2 regions of the Streptomyces albiaxialis genome follow, and region 1 is predicted to be linked to the other one. Evidence: riboswitches for the same ligand, from Rfam matches in the RefSeq annotation. Region 1 holds a riboswitch; the other holds the start of a gene.
What was found. Region 1 has a riboswitch for glycine ahead of gcvT (glycine cleavage system aminomethyltransferase GcvT). Riboswitches for the same ligand answer to the same signal wherever they lie in the genome.
Positions count from the first base shown of each region.

Region 2: another riboswitch for glycine. It lies ahead of gcvP (aminomethyl-transferring glycine dehydrogenase); the one in region 1 lies ahead of gcvT (glycine cleavage system aminomethyltransferase GcvT).

Region 1 is NZ_BAAAPE010000022.1:175,729-180,088, forward strand. It holds gene ABD343_RS35710 (enhanced serine sensitivity protein SseB) at 1-386, opposite strand, end outside; gene ABD343_RS35715 (hypothetical protein) at 564-1,424, shown strand; gene ABD343_RS35720 (AAA family ATPase) at 1,402-2,112, opposite strand; glycine riboswitch at 2,301-2,411, shown strand; gene gcvT (glycine cleavage system aminomethyltransferase GcvT) at 2,557-3,702, shown strand; gene gcvH (glycine cleavage system protein GcvH) at 3,799-4,179, shown strand; gene glyA (serine hydroxymethyltransferase) at 4,294-4,360, shown strand, end outside.
Region 2 is NZ_BAAAPE010000002.1:652,998-657,357, forward strand. It holds gene gcvP (aminomethyl-transferring glycine dehydrogenase) at 1-2,162, opposite strand, end outside; glycine riboswitch at 2,351-2,448, opposite strand; gene ABD343_RS08025 (PRC-barrel domain-containing protein) at 2,602-2,982, shown strand; gene ABD343_RS08030 (DNA polymerase IV) at 2,895-4,360, opposite strand, start outside.

The DNA.
Region 1 (4,360 bases):
GCGACGGCCTCGGGGGGCAGCGGCACCCCGACCGTCCCCTCCGGGTTCACCGCGAGGCCCACCTGGGGCGGCAGCCCGCGCGCGAACTCCCGCGCGGGCGCGATGGTGAACGACATATGGGAGCCCGCGACCTGGAGGAACTGCTGCTCCGAGCTGAAGACGGGGACATAGGCCGCGCCGCCCAACTCGACGGTCGGCAGCGCGAGATCCCTGCTCTCCGGGCCGCCGCCCTCGGGCAGCGGCACCCACAGACTGCTGCGCCGCAGGACCTCCAGCAGCCGGGCACCGGCTCCGGGCACGTCGAGGGAGGCCGCGAGGGTTTCCTCCAACTCGTTACCCGGCCATCCCCCGCCATGGCCCGGCCCGTACTGCTGCGGAAAGGTCATGCCGACCAGCCTATCCGTGCATCCGGGTGACACGGATGGCGGAACGGTGAGGGAGAGGGGCATAACCCGGTTGCTCACGTACGGCGACTCTCCGGTTGCGGAGCGCACGCGAGGCCCGAAAGGTGGTGAACGTCCCACTTATGTGCTTACGAGCACGCTCACTGGAGGAATCCCCCCATGCACGTCAATCGCATCACCGCCGTCGCCGTCACCGCGCTCGCGGGCTCGCTCGCCCTCGGTCTCGCGGGCGTCGCCACCGCCGACCACGGCCCCGCCCACAAGGCCGAGCCGAAGCCCGCGCCCGTCGCCCCGAAGCAGCAGCAGCTCGCGCAGCAGGCCGAGACGCTCCAGGACACGGCCGCCGTGAGCGACGCCGTCGGCCGGGTGCTCAGCGACGTCTCGCAGGCGAAGGACGGCAAGCTCGCCCCGTTCCGTGCCCAGCAGCACGCCCACCGCATCGCCAAGGCGCTCCGCGAGCTGCGCACGTCGATCGCGCCGAAGGCCGCCAAGGCCCGCCCGCTGCCCGCCGCCGAGCTGACCACGAAGGCCGCGGCCCAGCTCCAGGCCAGCTCCGCCGAGCTGCTGAAGGCGTCGGCCGCCGGTGACGCGCGCAAGACCCGCGCCGCCGCGGAGAAGACGCTGCTCAGCACGGTGAACGTGATCGCCGCGGCGAACGCCAACAGCAAGCTCCCGGCCGCCGACCTCAAGGGTCTCGCCAAGGTCCCGAAGACCCCGCAGGCCGCGAAGAAGCCGCAGGAGGCGAAGAAGCCCCAGGAGGCCAAGAAGCCCCAGGAGGCGAAGAAGCCGCAGAAGCCCCAGAACGCGCAGAAGCCGCAGAACCCGCAGAAGCCGCAGGACGCCACGCAGCCGCAGGCCCCGCAGAACCCCCAGACCCCGCAGACGGGCCAGCAGCCCCAGAACCCGCAGGTCCCCCAGGCCCCGCAGGGTCAGCAGAACCCGCAGACCCCCGCGCAGCCCGCCGCGCCCGCGAACCCGGCGGCCCCCGCCTCGCCGGTCACCCCGGCAGAGGGTCGCTGACACCGGGGGCCGCGCTGACGCGGCCCCCGCTGTCCCCGCGCACGGTCCCGTCCCCTCGTCCCGGGGACGGGACCGTGCGCGTGCGCAGCCCCTCGGGGACCGGGGCGAAGACCATCCCGCTCAGCGCCTCGGCCGCGGCCCGGTCCAGCAGGACGGCGGTGTCCGTGCCGCGCGGCAGCCTGTCCTCCTCCGCGTCGGCGGTGAGCCTGCGCACGGCACGCAGGTGACGGCGGAACGCGTACCCGGACACGCCCCGGCCGCGCGCCGCCTGCCCGGCGAGCGCCGTCTCGGGCGGGACGTCGAGCAGCAGCAGGTGCAGGGCGCGGCCGCGCCGCCGCGCGTCGGCGGCCAGCCAGCGCCGCACCCAGCTCTGCGTCCCGCAGTCGTGCACCACCACGCCGGCGCCGGAGGCCAGGGCCCGCCGCAGGCCCGCGTAGTGCGCGATCCGCGCCAGCGGGCGGTACGCCCCGTACGGCAGCCAGGACGGCAGGGCCCGCTCCCAGCGCTCGCGGGTGTCCTGGGAGTCGACGCTGATCACCCCGTACGCCCCGCCGCGTACGGGCACCGTCCGCCGGATCAGCGTCGACTTGCCGCTGCCGGGGAGCCCGGAGACCACCACCACATCGCCGTCCGGATAGCGCAGAACGCCTCCGGCCGCCGTCCCCCGCAGGTCGCGCAGGCTGCCCACAGATCACCCCTCCCGGAGGCGGCAGCTCCGCCGCCGCTCCTCAGAGAGTGTCAAGAAAAGGTAATGCGATTCAAGGTGATTGCCCGCCCAACAGGGGCAGTCGGGCGCGGCGGCCCCGTGCGATGCTGCGTCTTCCGGGGGGCTATCCCCCGTGCAATGATGTGCGGGCCAACTCCATACAGGCCGTTCGAGCCCGCGCGGGAGAGTCCTCGGAAGCCGGTCGCAGACCGGGTCGCCGGGGCGCCGAAGGAGCAAGATCCTCCCTTGAATCTCTCAGGCCCCGATACCGCGCAGGGTGAGGCAGATCTGAAAAGCGAGCCCTCCGCCATCCGGCGGTGCGGCTCCACCCAAGGTGCAAGCCGGGCAGCCAGCGCTTCCGGCGAACCTCTCAGGTTCCGATGACAGATGGGGAGGACATCCGCGTCACAAGCCTGGAGCCTGAAGATGACTGAGCCCCATATCCCCCGTAAGACAGCCCTCGACGCCACGCATCGCGCGCTCGGCGCCACGATGACGGACTTCGCGGGCTGGGACATGCCGCTGCGGTACGGGAGCGAGCGCGAGGAGCACCTCGCCGTCCGTACCCGCGCCGGGCTGTTCGACCTCTCCCACATGGGCGAGATCACCATCACCGGCGCCCGGGCCGGGGACTTCCTGGACTACGCGCTCATCGGCAATCTCGGCGCCCTCAAGGTCGGCCGCGCCCGCTACACGATGATCTGCGACGAGGACGGCGGCATCCTCGACGACCTGATCGTCTACCGCACCGCGGCGGAGCGCTTCCTCGTCGTCGCCAACGCGGCGAACGCGCAGGTCGTGCTGGACGCGCTGGTCGCGCGCGTCCCCCGCGACCCGGACTTCCAGGCCGTCGTGACGGACGACCGCGACGCCTACGCGCTGCTCGCGGTCCAGGGCCCGGAGGCCTCCGGCATCCTCAAGTCCCTCACCGACGCGGACCTCGACGGCCTCAAGTACTACGCGGGCCTGCCCGGCACCGTCGCGGGGAAGAGCGCGCTCATCGCCCGTACGGGATACACGGGCGAGGACGGCTTCGAGCTGTTCGTCGCGCCGGAGGACGCGGTGGCCGTGTGGGAGGCGCTGACGAAGGCGGGCGAGGGCGTCGGGCTGGTGCCCTGCGGGCTGAGCTGCCGGGACACGCTGCGCCTGGAGGCGGGCATGCCGCTGTACGGGCACGAGCTGTCGACGGAGCTGACACCGTTCGACGCGGGCCTGGGCAGGACCGTGAAGTTCGAGAAGACCACGAACGACGGCCGCTTCGTGGGGCGCGCGCCCCTGGAGGAGGCCGCGCGCAGGGCCGAGACGGCGCCGCCGCGCAAGCTGGTCGGCCTCGTCGCGGAGGGACGCCGCGTGCCGCGCGCCGGGTATCCGGTGGTGAGCACGGCCGACGGTTCGGTGATCGGCGAGGTCACCTCGGGCGCCCCCTCCCCCACGCTCGGCAAGCCGATCGCGATGGCGTACGTGGACGCGGCGCACGCCGCGCCCGGCACGCCGGGGGTCGCCGTCGACATCCGGGGCAGCCACGAGCCGTACGAGGTCGTGGCGCTCCCCTTCTACTCACGGAAGCGTTAGGGAGACGCGGGGCACGGCTCTGTCAAGAGCGTGACCTCCGTCCCACCAGCCAAGACCCGTTTTCGCCGAACGCGACACATCCAGGAGAATCACCCCATGAGCAACCCCCAGCAGCTTCGCTACAGCAAGGAGCACGAGTGGCTGACCGACGCCGCGGACGGCGTCGCGACGGTCGGCATCACGGCGCACGCCGCCGGCGCCCTCGGCGATGTCGTGTTCGTCCAGCTCCCGGCTGTCGGTGACACCGTCGACGCGGGCGAGACCTGCGGCGAGCTGGAGTCGACCAAGTCCGTCAGCGACCTCTACTCCCCGGCGTCGGGCGAGGTCACCGAGATCAACCAGGACGTGGTGGACGACCCGGCGCTGGTGAACTCCGAACCCTTCGAGGGCGGATGGCTGTTCAAGATCAAGGTCTCCGAGGTGCCGGACGACCTGCTCTCCGCCGACGAGTACACCGCGTTCGCCTCGGGTGACTGAGGTCCGCCGGGGTACTCACGAGCCGGGGCCCCCGGGCCCCGCTCACGAGCCGGGGTCCGCGCGCCCCGCTCACGACCCGCCGCCTGCCCGCTCTCGCCTTTCCGGGATGGTTCCATGTCGCTTCTGAACAGCTCCCTCCACGAGGTGGACCCGGACGTCGCCGCCGCCGTCGACTCCGAGC
Region 2 (4,360 bases), on a different contig from region 1:
CCGCCGTGCGGGATGCAGAAGGTCTTGTGCAGGTTCAGGTGCGAGACGTCGGCGCCGAACTTGCCGGGGCGGGCGAGCCCCAGCAGCGCGTTGAGGTTCGCCCCGTCCACGTAGACCTGGCCGCCCGCGTCGTGCACGGCGCCGCAGATGTCGGTGATGTGCTCCTCGAACACCCCGTGCGTGGAGGGGTAGGTGACCATGAGGACCGAGAGCTTGTCGCCGTGCTTCTCGATCTTGGCGCGCAGGTCCTCGACGTCCACGTCGCCGTTCTCGCTGGTCTTGACGACGACGACCTTCATCCCGGCCATCACCGCACTCGCCGCGTTCGTCCCGTGCGCGGAGGAGGGGATGAGGCAGATGTCGCGCTGCGTGTCCCCGTTCGCCCGGTGGTACGCGCGAACGGCCAGCAGACCGGCCAGCTCGCCCTGCGAGCCCGCGTTGGGCTGGAGGGACACCTTGTCGTAGCCGGTGACCTCGGCGAGGCGGTCCTCCAGCTCGCGGATCAGCGTCAGATAGCCCTCGGCCTGATCGGCGGGCGCGAAGGGGTGCATGCCGCCGAACTCGGGCCAGGTCACGGCCTCCATCTCGGTGGTCGCGTTGAGCTTCATCGTGCAGGAGCCGAGCGGGATCATGCCGCGGTCCAGCGCGTAGTCCCGGTCGGAGAGACGGCGCAGGTAGCGCAGCATGGCCGTCTCGGAGCGGTGCTCGTGGAAGACCGGGTGCGTCAGATACTCGTCCGTACGCAGCAGGTCCTCGGGCAGCGCGTCCTCGGTCTCCGCGTCGAGCGCGTCGACGTCGAGGTCGGCGGCCCCGCCGACGCCGAAGGCGGCCCAGACGGTGGCCAGGTGCGCGCGGCTCGTCGTCTCGTCGCAGGCGATGCCCACGTGGTCGGCGTCCACCGATCGCAGGTTGACCCCGGCCTCGCGGGCGCGCTCGACGGCCTCCGCGGCCCTGCCGGGGACACGGACGGTGACCGTGTCGAAGAACGCCTCGTGGACGACCTCCACGCCGCCCGCGCGCAGCCCGGCGGCGAGCAGCGCCGCGTACCGGTGCGTACGGCGGGCGATGGCGGCGAGGCCGTCCGGGCCGTGGTACGCCGCGTACATCCCCGCCATCACGGCGAGCAGCACCTGCGCGGTGCAGATGTTGCTGGTGGCCTTCTCGCGGCGGATGTGCTGCTCACGGGTCTGGAGCGCGAGGCGGTACGCCTGGTCGCCGTCGGCGTCCACGGACACGCCGACGAGCCGCCCGGGCAGGCTGCGCGCGAACGTCTCGCGCACCGCCATGTAGCCCGCGTGGGGCCCGCCGAATCCCATCGGGACGCCGAAGCGCTGGCTGGAGCCGACGGCGATGTCGGCGCCCAGCTCGCCGGGCGAGGTCAGCAGGGTCAGCGCGAGCAGGTCGGCGGCGACGGTGACGACGGCACCCAGCTCGTGCGCCCGCTCGATGACGGCGCGGTGGTCGCGCACGGCGCCGGACGCGCCCGGGTACTGGAGGAGGACGCCGAAGACGCCGCGCTCGGCGATCTCCTCGGGGATGCCCGCGCCCAGGTCGGCGACGACGATCTCGACGCCGGTCGGCTCCGCGCGCGTACGCAGCACGGCGACGGTCTGCGGCAGGCAGTCGGCGTCGACGAGGAAGACGCCGTCCTTGACCTTGCCCACGCGCCGCGACAGCGCCATGGCCTCGGCGGCGGCGGTGGACTCGTCCAGCAGCGAGGCACCGGAGGTCGGCAGTCCGGTCAGGTCGGCGACGACCGTCTGGAAGTTGAGCAGCGCCTCCAGGCGGCCCTGTGAGATCTCCGGCTGGTATGGGGTGTACGCGGTGTACCAGGCGGGGTTCTCCATCACGTTCCGCAGGATCACGGGCGGCGTGAACGTGCCGTAGTAGCCCAGGCCGATCATGGACTGCAGCACCTGGTTACGGGCGGCCAGGCCGCGCAGCTCGGCCAGCACCTCGGCCTCGCTCCGCGCGTCGGGCAGCGCGAGCGCCTCGGTGCTCTTGATCACGTCCGGCACGGCCGCCTCGGTCAGCTCGTCCAGCGAGCCGTACCCGACCTGGGCGAGCATCTTGGCCTGGGCGGCGCTGTCGGGGCCGATATGGCGGTTCTCGAAGGGAGCCGCGCTCTCCAGAGCGGTGAGCGGAATGCGGTGGGAAGTCATCTGCGGGGGCCTCCTGGTCTCTGGGACCTTCGAGGGCACCTGGCACGGGTGCCCGGACGGCCTCCCCCTCTGTCATCGCAACCTGAGAGTTTCACCGGGCGGCCCCGCACTGCGGCAGTCCGGCTTTCACCGTCGGTGAGGAGGGGCTTCGGTGCTGGTCCGGGGCCCGCCCTGCTTTCCAGAGTGACCTCGTCCGCGCGGTACGTGAGCCTGAGAGATTCCGGGGAGGAGTTGCTCCTTCGGCGCCTCCGGCAACCTCACCGGAGGACTCTCCCGCACGGGGTCGACAGCCACTTGCGAGCCTATCAGCGCACCCTCTCCGGGGGACCAGGCCCGCACTCAAGTGGCCAACCGCCGAAAAGTACCGTTTCGTTGTAGGTGTAGACATACGTGTACGTGGAATTCCGGTGAACCAGGCTCGACCTGAGGGAGGGACCCTGTGCAGACCGATATCGATCCCCGGAACCTGATCGGCCGCAAGGCGTTCGACCGCGACGGAACCAAGATCGGCACCGTGGACGAGGTGTACCTCGACGACGCCACGGGCGAGCCCGAGTGGGCCGCCGTGCGCACCGGCCTGTTCAGCAGGGACGCCTTCGTGCCGCTGGAGCCCAGCAGGCTCTCCGACGACGGGCTGAACGTGCCCTTCGCCCGCGCGCTGATCAAGGAGGCCCCCGACTTCGGCGTCGGGCGCCACCTCTCCCCCGAACAGGAGCTCCAGCTCTACCACCACTACGGGCTGGACCTCCCCGCCGCCGAGGGCGGCCCCGCTCCGGCCCCCGACCGCGACTTCGGCCGGATAGCCGGCTCCGAGGGCTGAGGGGCTCCGCTCCCCGCCAGCACCTCGGCGACGGCCGCGTCCAGCATCCGCGGCTCCACGGCCTCCAGCTCCGGATCGTCCACGGAAAACGTCCGCACCCGCCCCGGCGGCGTGTCCGGCTCCTCGAAGCGGACCGTGACCTTCCCGACCCCGCTGCCCTGCACCCACCCGCGCCCGTGCACGGCGTGCCGCACGTCCTTTCCCGGCGTCCAGCGTCTGTCCTCGGGCAGCTCCGCGCTCTCCGGCGCGACGGGCGGCGCGGGCCTGACCTGCGCGCCTCCCCCGGCCCCGGTCCCGGCCCGGGCGCCGGCCCCGTCACCGTCCCCCAGCCGGTCTGCCCTCTCCGCGTCATCCGCCCCCGCTGTCTCCTCCGCCTCCTCCTGCGCGGCACGGGCCTGCGCGAAGAGGTCCTCCTGGGTGAAGTCGGCCAGGCCGCTCACGCCCACCCCCAGCAGCCGCACACCGGCCGTGGTGTCCACGAGGTCGATGAGCCGCGCTGCGGCCTCCTTGACCACCGCCGGGTCGTCCGTGGGACCGCGCAGGGTCTCCGAACGGGTCAGCGTCGAGAAGTCGTAACTCCTCACCTTGATCACCACGGTCCGGCCCGAGCGCCCGGCGCCGCGCAGCCGCTCCACGCAGCGCTCCGCGAGCCGCGCGACCTCCATCTGGACGCGCGTACGGTCCGTGAGGTCCACGTCGTAGGTGTCCTCGACCGAGACCGACTTCGCGTCGCGCTCGGCGACCACGGGCCGCTCGTCGATCCCGTGCGCCATCGCGTACAGCGACGTGCCGTGCGCCTTGCCCAGCAGGCGGAGCAGCTCGGCCTCCCCCGCCTCGGCCGTCTCCCCCACCGTGGTGATCCCGGCCCTGCGCAGCGTCTCCGCCGTCGCGGGCCCTACGCCCGGCAGCGTCCGCACGGACATCGGGGCGAGCATCTCCTGCTCGGTGCCCGGCTCGATCAGCACCAGCCCGTCCGGCTTGGCCTGCTCCGAGGCGATCTTCGCCAGCATCTTGGACCCGGCGAGCCCCACCGAGCCGCTCAGCCCCGTCTCCGCCCGGATCGCGCGCCGCAGCCGCTCCCCCACCTCGCGCCCGCTCCCGGCCTCCGAGAGCGCCTCACCGGCCTCCAGGTCGACGAACGCCTCGTCCAGGCTCAGCGGCTCCACCAGCGGCGACAGCTCCCCCAGCAGGCCCATCACGACCTCGCTCACCTGCCGGTAGAGCCCGAAGCGGGGGCCCAGATACGCCGCGTTCGGACACAGGCGGCGGGCCTGGGCCATGGGCATCGCCGAGTGCACGCCGAACCGCCGCGCCTCGTACGACGCGGTGGAGACCACGCCGCGCGGGCCGAGGCCGCCCACGATCACCGGCTTCCCGC